3 regions of the Pseudomonas sp. MWU13-2517 genome follow, and region 2 is predicted to be linked to each of the others. Evidence: predicted binding sites of a transcription regulator. Region 2 holds the regulator's gene; each other region holds the start of a gene.
What was found. The regulator FliA, encoded in region 2, starts transcription of late flagellar genes. The targets are predictions, from matches to a motif close to CTAAAGTTTNNNNNNNNNNNGCCGNTAA.

Region 1 (3,276 bases), on a different contig from region 2:
TTTGCGCGACGGTGTCGGCGGTGGAACTCATTTCGGTGATGGCCGTGACGGTCTGGTCGGTCTCGCTGGCATGCCGCATCAGGATCTGATTGGTGTGGGCCGAGGTTTGCTGCAACCGCTCGAGGCTCGACGACATGGCGCCGGTGGCCTGGGTCACTTCGCCGATCATGTTCTGCAGGTAGACGATAAAGCGGTTCACCGAATGGCCGATGGCGCCCAGTTCGTCTTCGGCGCGGATGGTGATACGCCGCGTCAGGTCGGCATCCCCGGCGGACAAGGCGTCGATGTTGGTTTTCAGCGTCTTCATGCGTTGCACCAGTTGACGAATGGCGTACACGGCCATCAGCACCAGCAGCAACACCATTGGAATCTGCAGCAGGGCGAGGCTGCTGAGGACGTCATCGCGCTGTGCGGTAATCAACGAAGTCGGCAGGGCGGTGGCGAGGAACCACGGCGTGCCCTCGATGGGGCGCAGGTAGAACGTGCTGGCCACGCCCTGGTTGTCGAACTCACTGCGTTGCAGCGCCTGGTCGCGGTGGGCGAGGGCCTTGCTGACCTGGGCGGCGAACGCCGACGTACCGGCCAGTTCACTGATGTTTTTCAACACCACCGGGCTGCTGATGCGCGAACTGTTGCTGATGATCTTGCCGTCGCCTTCGACAATCAGCATCTGCCCGCCGATGTCTTTTTCCTTGTTGGCCACCAGGTCATTGAAGAAACCCAGCGTCACATCAATCGTGGAGACGCCATAGGCGGCACCGTCACGCTGGATCGCCATGGCGCAGTTGGTGCGCGGTTCCTGGCTGGCGTCGTCCTTGTAGGCCGCTGCCCAGGCGCACAGGCCACGGGGCGCGGCGAGGCCGCCTTTGTACCAGCTCTGGTCGTAATAGTTGGGCGCCGCATCACTGTTCCAGAAGGTGTTGACCGCCAGCTTGCCCGAGGCGTCGCGGTGCCAGAACGTGCTGTGTTTATTGCGCCCGGGGGTGCGCTGGTTGGGCAACGGCCAGATACCGCCACCGAATACCTTCAACTCGCCGTATTGGTCCACCAGGCCAGGCAGCACCTTATCAATGGCGTCGCTGTCGAGCAGGGGAATGGTTTGGGTGATGCTGCGTTGCTGGGCTTGAACTTTGTTCAGCTCGCCCTGAATCTGTACGGCCACTTCATTGATGCGGTTGAGTACCACCTGTTCTTCGGTTTGACGCAGCTTGGGCGCGACCAACTGGCCGATACCCACGACCGTCAACACAAATAACACCAGGACGAACAGCACCAGGAACAGGGTATAGCGGGCTTGGATGGAGCGCAGTGGAGGCATGGGGTCGTCCTTACGAAGCGTTATTGTCGACGCGGCTTTATTGGAGCTTCGTAGGGCTATCGGCTTGGAATCACGGAGCTTTAGGTACGCCCGTGCAAGAAAGTGGGAGCGCCGGCTTGCGGCGCTCCCGAGTGAGGCGGGTCAGATATCGAGCATGGCCATGACGTCTTCGGGGTAACGCAGACCCGCGGTGGCATCGGCCGGGAAAATGGCATTCAACGCGTCACGCTCAGCCTGGCTCAGCACGACGGAAACCGCCGCCACATTCTCTTCCAAGTATTTGCGCTGCTTGGTACCGGGAATCGGAATGATGAAATCACCCTGCGCCAACACCCATGCCAGCGCCAATTGCCCGGCCGTCACACCTTTGTCCGCCGCCAGCCTCTGTACCTGCTCGACCAGCAGCAGGTTTTTCGCAAAGTTCTTGTTCTGGAAGCGGGGATTGGAACGACGGTAATCATCGGCGGCGAAGTCGTCCGGGCTTTTCAGGGCGCCGGTGAGGAACCCCCGACCGAGTGGGCTGTACGGCACAAAGGCAATGCCCAGTCGGCGGCAGGTGTCGAGGCAGCCGTTGTCTTCCTGGTCTCGGCTCCACAGTGAGTATTCGCTTTGCAGGGCGCTGATGGGGTGCACCTTATGGGCACGCTCCAGGGTGGCGGCGCTGGCTTCGCTCAGGCCCAGGTAACGGACTTTGCCCTGTTTTACCAACTCGGCCATGGCGCCGACGGTTTCTTCGATGGCCACGTCCGGGTCGATGCGGTGCTGGTAGTACAGGTCCAGGGTTTCAATGCCCAGCCGCTTCAATGTGCCGTTGATGGCGTTACGGATGTATTCGGGACGGCCATTCACACCGCGCAGCGCAGGGTTGGCCGGGTCACGTACGATGCCGAATTTGCTGGCCAGGAACACCTGGTCGCGTTTGCCGGCGATGGCGTTGCCGATCAATTGCTCGTTGGTGTGCGGGCCGTACATGTCGGCGGTATCGAGGAAGTTGACGCCCAGCTCCAGGGCGCGATGCAGGGTGGCGATTGCTTCCCGGGTGTCGGTGCCGGTCGTGTAGAAATCGGTCATGCCCATGCAGCCGAGGCCGATGGCGCTGACAGTGGGACCGTTTTTGCCGAGTTGACGAGTGTGCATGGGTTCAGCTCCTGGTTGGGGAAGGTCTCCATTGTTATCCTCGACAAAACCAAGATAAACCCGCTAAAAGCACTATCACTATTCGTTAAATCTAAATAATCAAAGAGGGGCGGGCATTGGATCGTTTCAATGCGATGCGCGTGTTTACACGGATTGTGGAACTGGGCGGGTTCGCCAAGGCGGCCGACAGCCTGCAACTGCCACGGGCCTCAGTGACCATCCTGATCAAACAGTTGGAAGCCCACTTGGGCGTGCAGCTGTTGCAACGCACCACGCGCCAGGTCAGTCCGACCTTGGACGGTGCAGCGTATTACCAGCGCTGTGTGCAGTTGCTGGCAGACCTGGAAGAAACCGAGGCGGTGTTTTCCACCCGGCGCCAGAACCCTCGCGGCACCTTGAGCATCGATATGCCGTCGGGTATTGGGCGTTGCATCGTGATTCCTGCGTTGCCGGGCTTTACCTCACGTTACCCGCAGATCGAACTGGAGATCGGCCTCAACGACCGCCCGGTGGACCTGATCCGCGAAGGCGTGGATTGCGTGCTGCGCGGCGGCGCGGCTCTGGATGAGTCGCTGGTGGCGCGGCCGTTGGCGATGCTCGATCAGTTGACCTTGGCCAGCCCGGATTACCTTGAACGCAGGGGCGTCCCGCAGTGCATTGATGACTTGGCCGACCATCAGATGGTCGAGTATGTCTCGAGCAGCAGCGGTAAACGCTTTGGCCTGGAATTCCAGATCGGCGACGAACTGCGCCCGATCAACCTGGCCAAGACCGTTGCAGTCAACAGCGCCGACGGTTATTTCGCCGCCTGCGAGGCAGGT
Region 2 (3,276 bases):
GAAACCGTGCGGTTATCCTGCTCACTGCGCGACAGGAAACCTTCAACCCGACGCGCCAACTCACGAAACTCTTCCGCGCCCACTTCCCGGCGCATGAAGCGGCCCCAGTCAACGCTGAGGGCCTGGGCTTCGTTGGCCATGCCGGTGACCAGAGGCGTGGCGTTTTCCACCAGGTCCATGGTGCGGTTGGCCGCCGCCTCAGTCAGCTTGACCACATAGGACAGGCGTTCGGTGGCATCGGTGATTTGCGAAATCTCTTCGGCCTGGGGCATGTGCGGGTCAATCTGGAAATTGACGATCGCACTGTGCAGCTCTCGCGTCAGCTTGCCCACTTCCTGATACAGGCCGCGGTCACGAGTCTGGTTGAGCTCATGGATTAACTGCACTGCGTCGCCGAACTGACCTTTTTCAAGGCACTCGACCAACTGAAGAGCATGCTTTTTCAGGGTCGACTCAAAGTCTCCCTGTGACGTTTCATTTTGCTCCATAGCGCCCCCGTGGCAGCATCAATGACCGATGCGTTCGAAGATTTTTTCGATCTTCTCTTTCAAGGCCAATGCGGTGAATGGTTTGACCACGTAACCGTTGACCCCGGCTTGGGCGGCTTCGATGATCTGTTCACGCTTGGCTTCAGCGGTCACCATCAGCACAGGCAGGCTGCGCAGTTTTTCATCGGCGCGCACGTGGCGCAGCAGCTCGATACCGGTCATGCCCGGCATGTTCCAGTCGGTTACCAGAAAGTCGATGGCCCCACTGTTGAGGATCGGAATCGCAGTCAGGCCGTCATCCGCCTCGATCGTGTTGGTGAACCCAAGGTCACGCAACAGATTTTTTATGATCCGCCGCATCGTTGAGAAGTCATCAACGATGAGGATTTTCATGTTCTTGTCCAATTCGACCTCCAAGCAGTCTTAAACGCGCCCAGCACCTGGACGCGCCATTTCAATCAACAGGCGTTACACAAAAAAGGACTGCCCAGGGCACCACGGCACGACCCCGCGAAAGCCTTCGACTTTCGCGGCGCGTCTGCAGTGTCCCCACACTGCCTGTCAGCGCGCGCGCCACTCTCCCAATCGCCCCCGCAAGCGAGCCGCGCACTGGCTATGCAGTTGGCTGACACGCGATTCGCTGACCCCCAGGACCTCACCGATTTCCTTGAGGTTCAGCTCTTCGTCGTAGTACAGCGCCAACACCAGTCGCTCACGCTCCGGCAAATTGGCAATCGCGTCCGCCAACGCCCCCTGGAAACGCTCATCTTCCAAGTCGCGCGACGGTTCGAGATGTGCACTCGCGCCGTCCTCGTGCAGCCCTTCGTGTTCGCCGTCCTGCAACAGGTCGTCGAAACTGAACAGGCGGCTGCCCAAGGTATCGTTCAAAATCCCGTAATAATCATCGAGACTCAATTGGAGTTCGGCCGCAACTTCATGATCTTTAGCGTCGCGACCGGTTTTTGCTTCAATTGCGCGAATTGCGTCACTGACCATTCGCGTATTGCGATGTACCGAACGCGGCGCCCAATCCCCTTTACGCACTTCATCGAGCATCGCACCACGGATACGGATACCCGCATAGGTCTCGAAACTCGCGCCTTTGCTCGCGTCGTATTTGGTCGACACTTCGAGCAGGCCGATCATGCCGGCCTGGATCAGGTCCTCCACCTGCACACTGGCCGGCAGACGCGCCAGCAGGTGGTAGGCGATGCGCTTGACCAGGGGCGCGTAACGCTCGATCAATTCGCCTTGACTGTCACGCGCCGATTTTTTGTAAAGGTTGTAGCCGCTGGATGTCATAGCACCGGTCCTGCGCTCGTCTGATGCACCAATCGCTCGACGAAAAACTCCAGATGCCCACGCGGGTTGGCGGGCAACGGCCAGGTATCGACCTTCTGGGCAATCGCCTTGAACGCCAGCGCGCACTTGGAACGAGGAAACGCTTCATAGACTGCACGCTGCTTTTGCACAGCCTTGCGCACCGACTCGTCGTAGGGAACTGCGCCAACGTATTGTAAGGCCACATCGAGGAAACGGTCCGTGACCTTGGTCAACTTGGCGAACAGGTTTCGGCCTTCCTGCGGGCTTTGGGCCATGTTGGCCAGCACCCGGAAGCGGTTCATGCCGTAGTCACGGTTAAGCAGTTTGATCAGGGCGTAGGCGTCGGTGATCGAGGTGGGTTCATCGCAGACCACCAGCAACACTTCCTGCGCGGCGCGCACGAAGCTGACCACGGATTCGCCGATCCCGGCGGCGGTATCGATCACCAACACGTCGAGGTTGTCGCCGATATCGCTGAACGCCTGGATCAGGCCGGCATGCTGCGCCGGGCTCAGGTGCACCATGCTCTGGGTGCCCGAGGCGGCCGGCACGATGCGAATGCCACCGGGGCCCTGCAGCAGCACATCGCGCAGCTCGCAGCGGCCCTCGATCACGTCGGCGAGGGTGTGTTTGGGTGTCAGCCCCAGCAGAACGTCAACGTTCGCCAGACCCAGGTCAGCATCCAACAGCATGACGCGACGGCCAAGCTCTGCCAGGGCCAGGGACAAATTCACCGACACGTTAGTTTTCCCGACGCCACCTTTGCCGCCGGTCACCGCGATCACCTGTACAGGATGCATGCTGCCCATTTTATTTCTTTACCTTGTCTTGCTTAGACGCAGGCTACATGGCGTGGTCGCGCGAATCGCTTGCAGACCATCAATGTAGATACATTTCACAGTGCTCATCATGCCTCACCCCACCCGTTTTGCCGGGTTGTGGTAAAGGTCGGCGAACATATCAGCCATCGCTTCCTCGCTAGGCTCTTCTTGCATTTGCACACTGACAGCACGGCTGACCAGCTGATGACGACGCGGCAGATGCAAATCATCTGGAATCCGCGGCCCGTCGGTCAGGTAGGCGACCGGTAATTCATGCCCGATAGCCAGGCTCAACACCTCGCCCAGGTTTGCAGTTTCGTCGAGTTTGGTGAGGATGCAACCGGCCAGGCCGCAGCGCTTGTAGCTATGGTACGCAGCGGTAAGAACCTGTTTCTGGCTGGTGGTTGCAAGCACCAGGTAATTTTTCGACTTGATGCCACGCCCGGCCAGGCTTTCCAATTGCATGCGCAGCGCCGGATCGCTGGCTTGCAGGCCGGCGGTATCGATCAACACCACGCGCTTGCGCAACAGCGGGTCAAGGGCGTTGGCCAGGGACTGGCCCGGGTCGACGTGGGTCACCGGCACGTTCAGGATACGGCCCAGGGTCTTGAGCTGTTCCTGGGCGCCAATGCGATAACTGTCCA
Region 3 (3,276 bases), on a different contig from region 2:
GATATTTCGTCCGTGGCCTGACGGGTACGCGACGCCAGGTTGCGCACTTCGTCGGCAACTACGGCAAAGCCACGCCCCTGCTCACCGGCCCGGGCGGCCTCGATGGCGGCATTGAGCGCCAACAGGTTGGTCTGCTCGGCGATCGAGGTGATTACCCCCACAATCCCGCCAATTTCCTGGGAGCGCTGGCCCAAGGTGTTGATCACCGTGGCCGTGCTGTTAAGCGCCGAGGCGATGTGCTCAAGGGACGACGAAGCCTCTTGCATCGAGGCACGGCCAATGCGGGTTTGCTGGGCGTTTTCCTGGGCCAGCCGTTCGGTATTGCCCATGTTGTCGGCAATGTTCAACGAAGTGGCGCTGAATTCTTCCACCGCTCCGGCCATGCTGGTGATCTCGCCGGACTGCTGCTCCATGCCGTCATACGCCCCGCCGGACAAGCCGGACAGTGCCTGCGCACGGCTATTGACCTCTTCGGCCGCCTTACGGATATGCGAAACCATGGTCGACAGCGCTTCGCCCATCTGGTTGAAGCTGCGCGCCAATTGCCCGATTTCATCGTGGCTGGACACGTTCAAGCGTGCGCTCAAGTCGCCAGCGCCGAGCGCTTCGGCCTGACGCACCAAGTCACTCAGAGGCTGCAGTTTCCGGCGCAACAACCACACCACTGCGCCCACCGCCAGCAGCATCGCCAACAGGCTGCCGATTATCAGGCGAACCCCCACCGCCCACGTTACCGCGCGAATCTCGGATTTTGGCATGCTCGCCACAACCGACCATGGGCCGCCTTCAAATGGCACCGCGACGCTATAGAAATCTTCGTTCTTGTCACTCCAGAATTGCCCTGCGCCGGGCTCCTTCGCCAACTCGAGCATCACCGGAATGGCCTGATCGGGCGCCTGCACGCCGGCCGGTGGTACCAGCCAGTGTTTTTGTTCATCGAGCAGGGCCAGGGAACCGTTCTGGCCGATCCGGAAACGCTTGAGATTGTCGAACTGGGTTTTCTGTTCGTCGGTGTAATCAAAACCGATGAACAACACGGCGATCACTTTGCCGCCAGCGTCCCGCACCGGGGTGTACTGGGTCATGTAGGCGCGGTCGAACAGCACGGCACGTCCCACATAACCTTGCCCAGCCAGCAGGCGCTGGTACGCCGGATGTTGGTGATCGAGCACGGTGCCGATGGCGCGGTTGCCGTCCTGCTTGGTCAGGGAGGTACTGACGCGGATAAAGTCCTCACCACTGCGTACGAATACGGTAGCCACACCGCCGGACATTTGCTTGAACTCATCCACTTCCCCGAAGTTGTTGTTCAACACAACGTCGCCCAGGTACAGGCTCGGCGTTTGCACGCCGGCCACCGTCACCGGCTGGTCCGCCCGCACGCTCAAACCGGCGCCGAAGCGCTTTTCAAACAGCCCGCTCAAACGCTGGGTACTTTCGCGCAAGGTGCCGTGGAAGGTGTTGAGTTGGTCGGCGAGCAGGCGCGCCTCGCTGGCCAGGTGTTCCTCGCGGGTGTCGAGGTTGGCGGAGTCGAGGGAACGCAGGGCGAAGACCGTACTGCCGCTGATGACGACAGCCAGAATGACGGCCAAGGCGAGACCTAATTGGGAGGCGATCCGAGCGCGAGGTTGAGACATGACAGCTCCTGGCCGAGGCCAGGATCATCCTGATCTCTTAGCGCTGCTCGGCAAATTATCTAGTGGGTAACGTTGGAGCACGATGGTCCCAACATCCTTTCTTCGGCGGGTGCGGGCAATACTTGAGCGCTGTGCAAAGGTATTGCGCAAACGATTGCACCCCCCAATCAATCCAGGCGCTCAACCTGTGGCAATTCCATCGCGCGGACTTCCCCTTGAAGAAACTCCGCCAGCCGCCGCAAGCGTTCACCACCTGGGCGGGTTTTCGGCCACACCAGGTAGTAATTTTCCCCACTGGCCACCGCCGTTGGCCACGGCAGGCTCAAGCGCCCCTGGGCTACATCCTCGGCCACCATCAACAGGTCGCCCATGGATACACCGTAACCCCGCGCGGCAGCGATCATGCCCAGCTCAAGAGTGTCGAACACCTGCCCGCCCTTGAGCGACACCTGGGATGACAGCCCCATGCGCTCCAGCCAGTTGCGCCAATCGCGGCGGTCGGGGGTGGGGTGCAACAGTTCGGCGCCGGCCAGGCGTGCGACGTCCCAAGGCCCATCCTCCAGCAAGTTCGGCGCACCCACCGGGATCAGCAATTCGGGGAACAAGTAACTGGCTTCCCAATCCGTCGGAAAATGCCCGTAGCTGAGCAACACCGCGCAGTCGAAAGGCTCCTGATTGAAGTCCACTTCATCCACGCTCATCCACGCGCTGGTCAGTTGCACTTCATTGCCCGGCTGCAAGGCCCGGAAACGACTGAGCCGCGCCAGCAGCCAGCGCATGGTCAACGTGGACGGTGCCTTCATGCGCAGGATGCCATCTTCGGCGTTCAAGGTATCGCACGCCCGCTCCAGGGCGGCGAAACCTTCGCGCACGCCGGGCAACAACAGGCGCGCGGCTTCGGTGAGCTGCAAGGTACGACCGCTGCGCTGGAACAGGCGGCAGGCGAAATGCTCCTCCAGGGTGCGGATGTGTCGGCTCACCGCACTCTGGGTAATCGACAGCTCCTGCGCCGCGCGGGTAAAGGAGTTATGCCGGGAAGCGGCCTCAAAGGCCCGCAGGGCATAAAGCGGAGGTAGGCGACGAGACATTGGGAAAGCTCCGACGTTGCAAGCTCGAAACCCTACCAGAATCCTTCAGGCATGAGTTTTAATCATGCAGATGATCGCATTTATCGTTTTGTGCAATCGGCTGAGAGCGACGAGAATCAACCCTTCCCCAACTCTCTGACTTTTCGAGCGTGATGATCATGCAACATCCGGCACGTACCGAACTCTGGGCCATTCTGCGGCTGTCAGGGCCGCTGATTGCCTCACAGTTGGCCCACATGCTGATGGTGCTGACCGACACCCTGATGATGGCCCGCCTGAGCCCCGAAGCCCTGGCCGGTGGCGGTCTCGGTGCGGCAAGTTATTCATTCGTGGCGATTTTCTGCATCGGCGTAATTGCCGCCGTGGGCACCCTGGTTGCGATTCGTCACGGCGCGGGCGACATCGAAGGCGCCACCCGCCTGACCCAGGCCGGGCTCTGGCTCGCCTGGCTGATGGCCCTGGCGGCGGCATTGCTGCTGTGGAACCTCAAGCCAGTGCTGTTGCTGTTCGGCCAAACCGAATCCAACGTACATGCGGCGGGGCAGTTCCTG

Region 1: the regulator FliA is predicted to act here: its motif matches at 1,375-1,402, upstream of M5B97_RS01025 (methyl-accepting chemotaxis protein).
Region 3: the regulator FliA is predicted to act here: its motif matches at 1,737-1,764, upstream of M5B97_RS06420 (methyl-accepting chemotaxis protein).

Annotation. Positions count from the first base shown of each region.
Region 1 is NZ_JALMFA010000001.1:222,446-225,721, reverse strand. It holds gene M5B97_RS01025 (methyl-accepting chemotaxis protein) at 1-1,318, opposite strand, end outside; gene M5B97_RS01020 (aldo/keto reductase) at 1,460-2,455, opposite strand; gene M5B97_RS01015 (LysR family transcriptional regulator) at 2,572-3,276, shown strand, end outside.
Region 2 is NZ_JALMFA010000005.1:8,699-11,974, forward strand. It holds gene M5B97_RS08595 (protein phosphatase CheZ) at 1-488, opposite strand, end outside; gene M5B97_RS08600 (chemotaxis response regulator CheY) at 507-881, opposite strand; gene fliA (RNA polymerase sigma factor FliA) at 1,050-1,790, opposite strand; gene fleN (flagellar synthesis regulator FleN) at 1,787-2,620, opposite strand; gene flhF (flagellar biosynthesis protein FlhF) at 2,726-3,276, opposite strand, start outside.
Region 3 is NZ_JALMFA010000003.1:292,491-295,766, forward strand. It holds gene M5B97_RS06420 (methyl-accepting chemotaxis protein) at 1-1,637, opposite strand, end outside; gene M5B97_RS06425 (LysR substrate-binding domain-containing protein) at 1,805-2,725, opposite strand; gene M5B97_RS06430 (NorM family multidrug efflux MATE transporter) at 2,878-3,276, shown strand, end outside.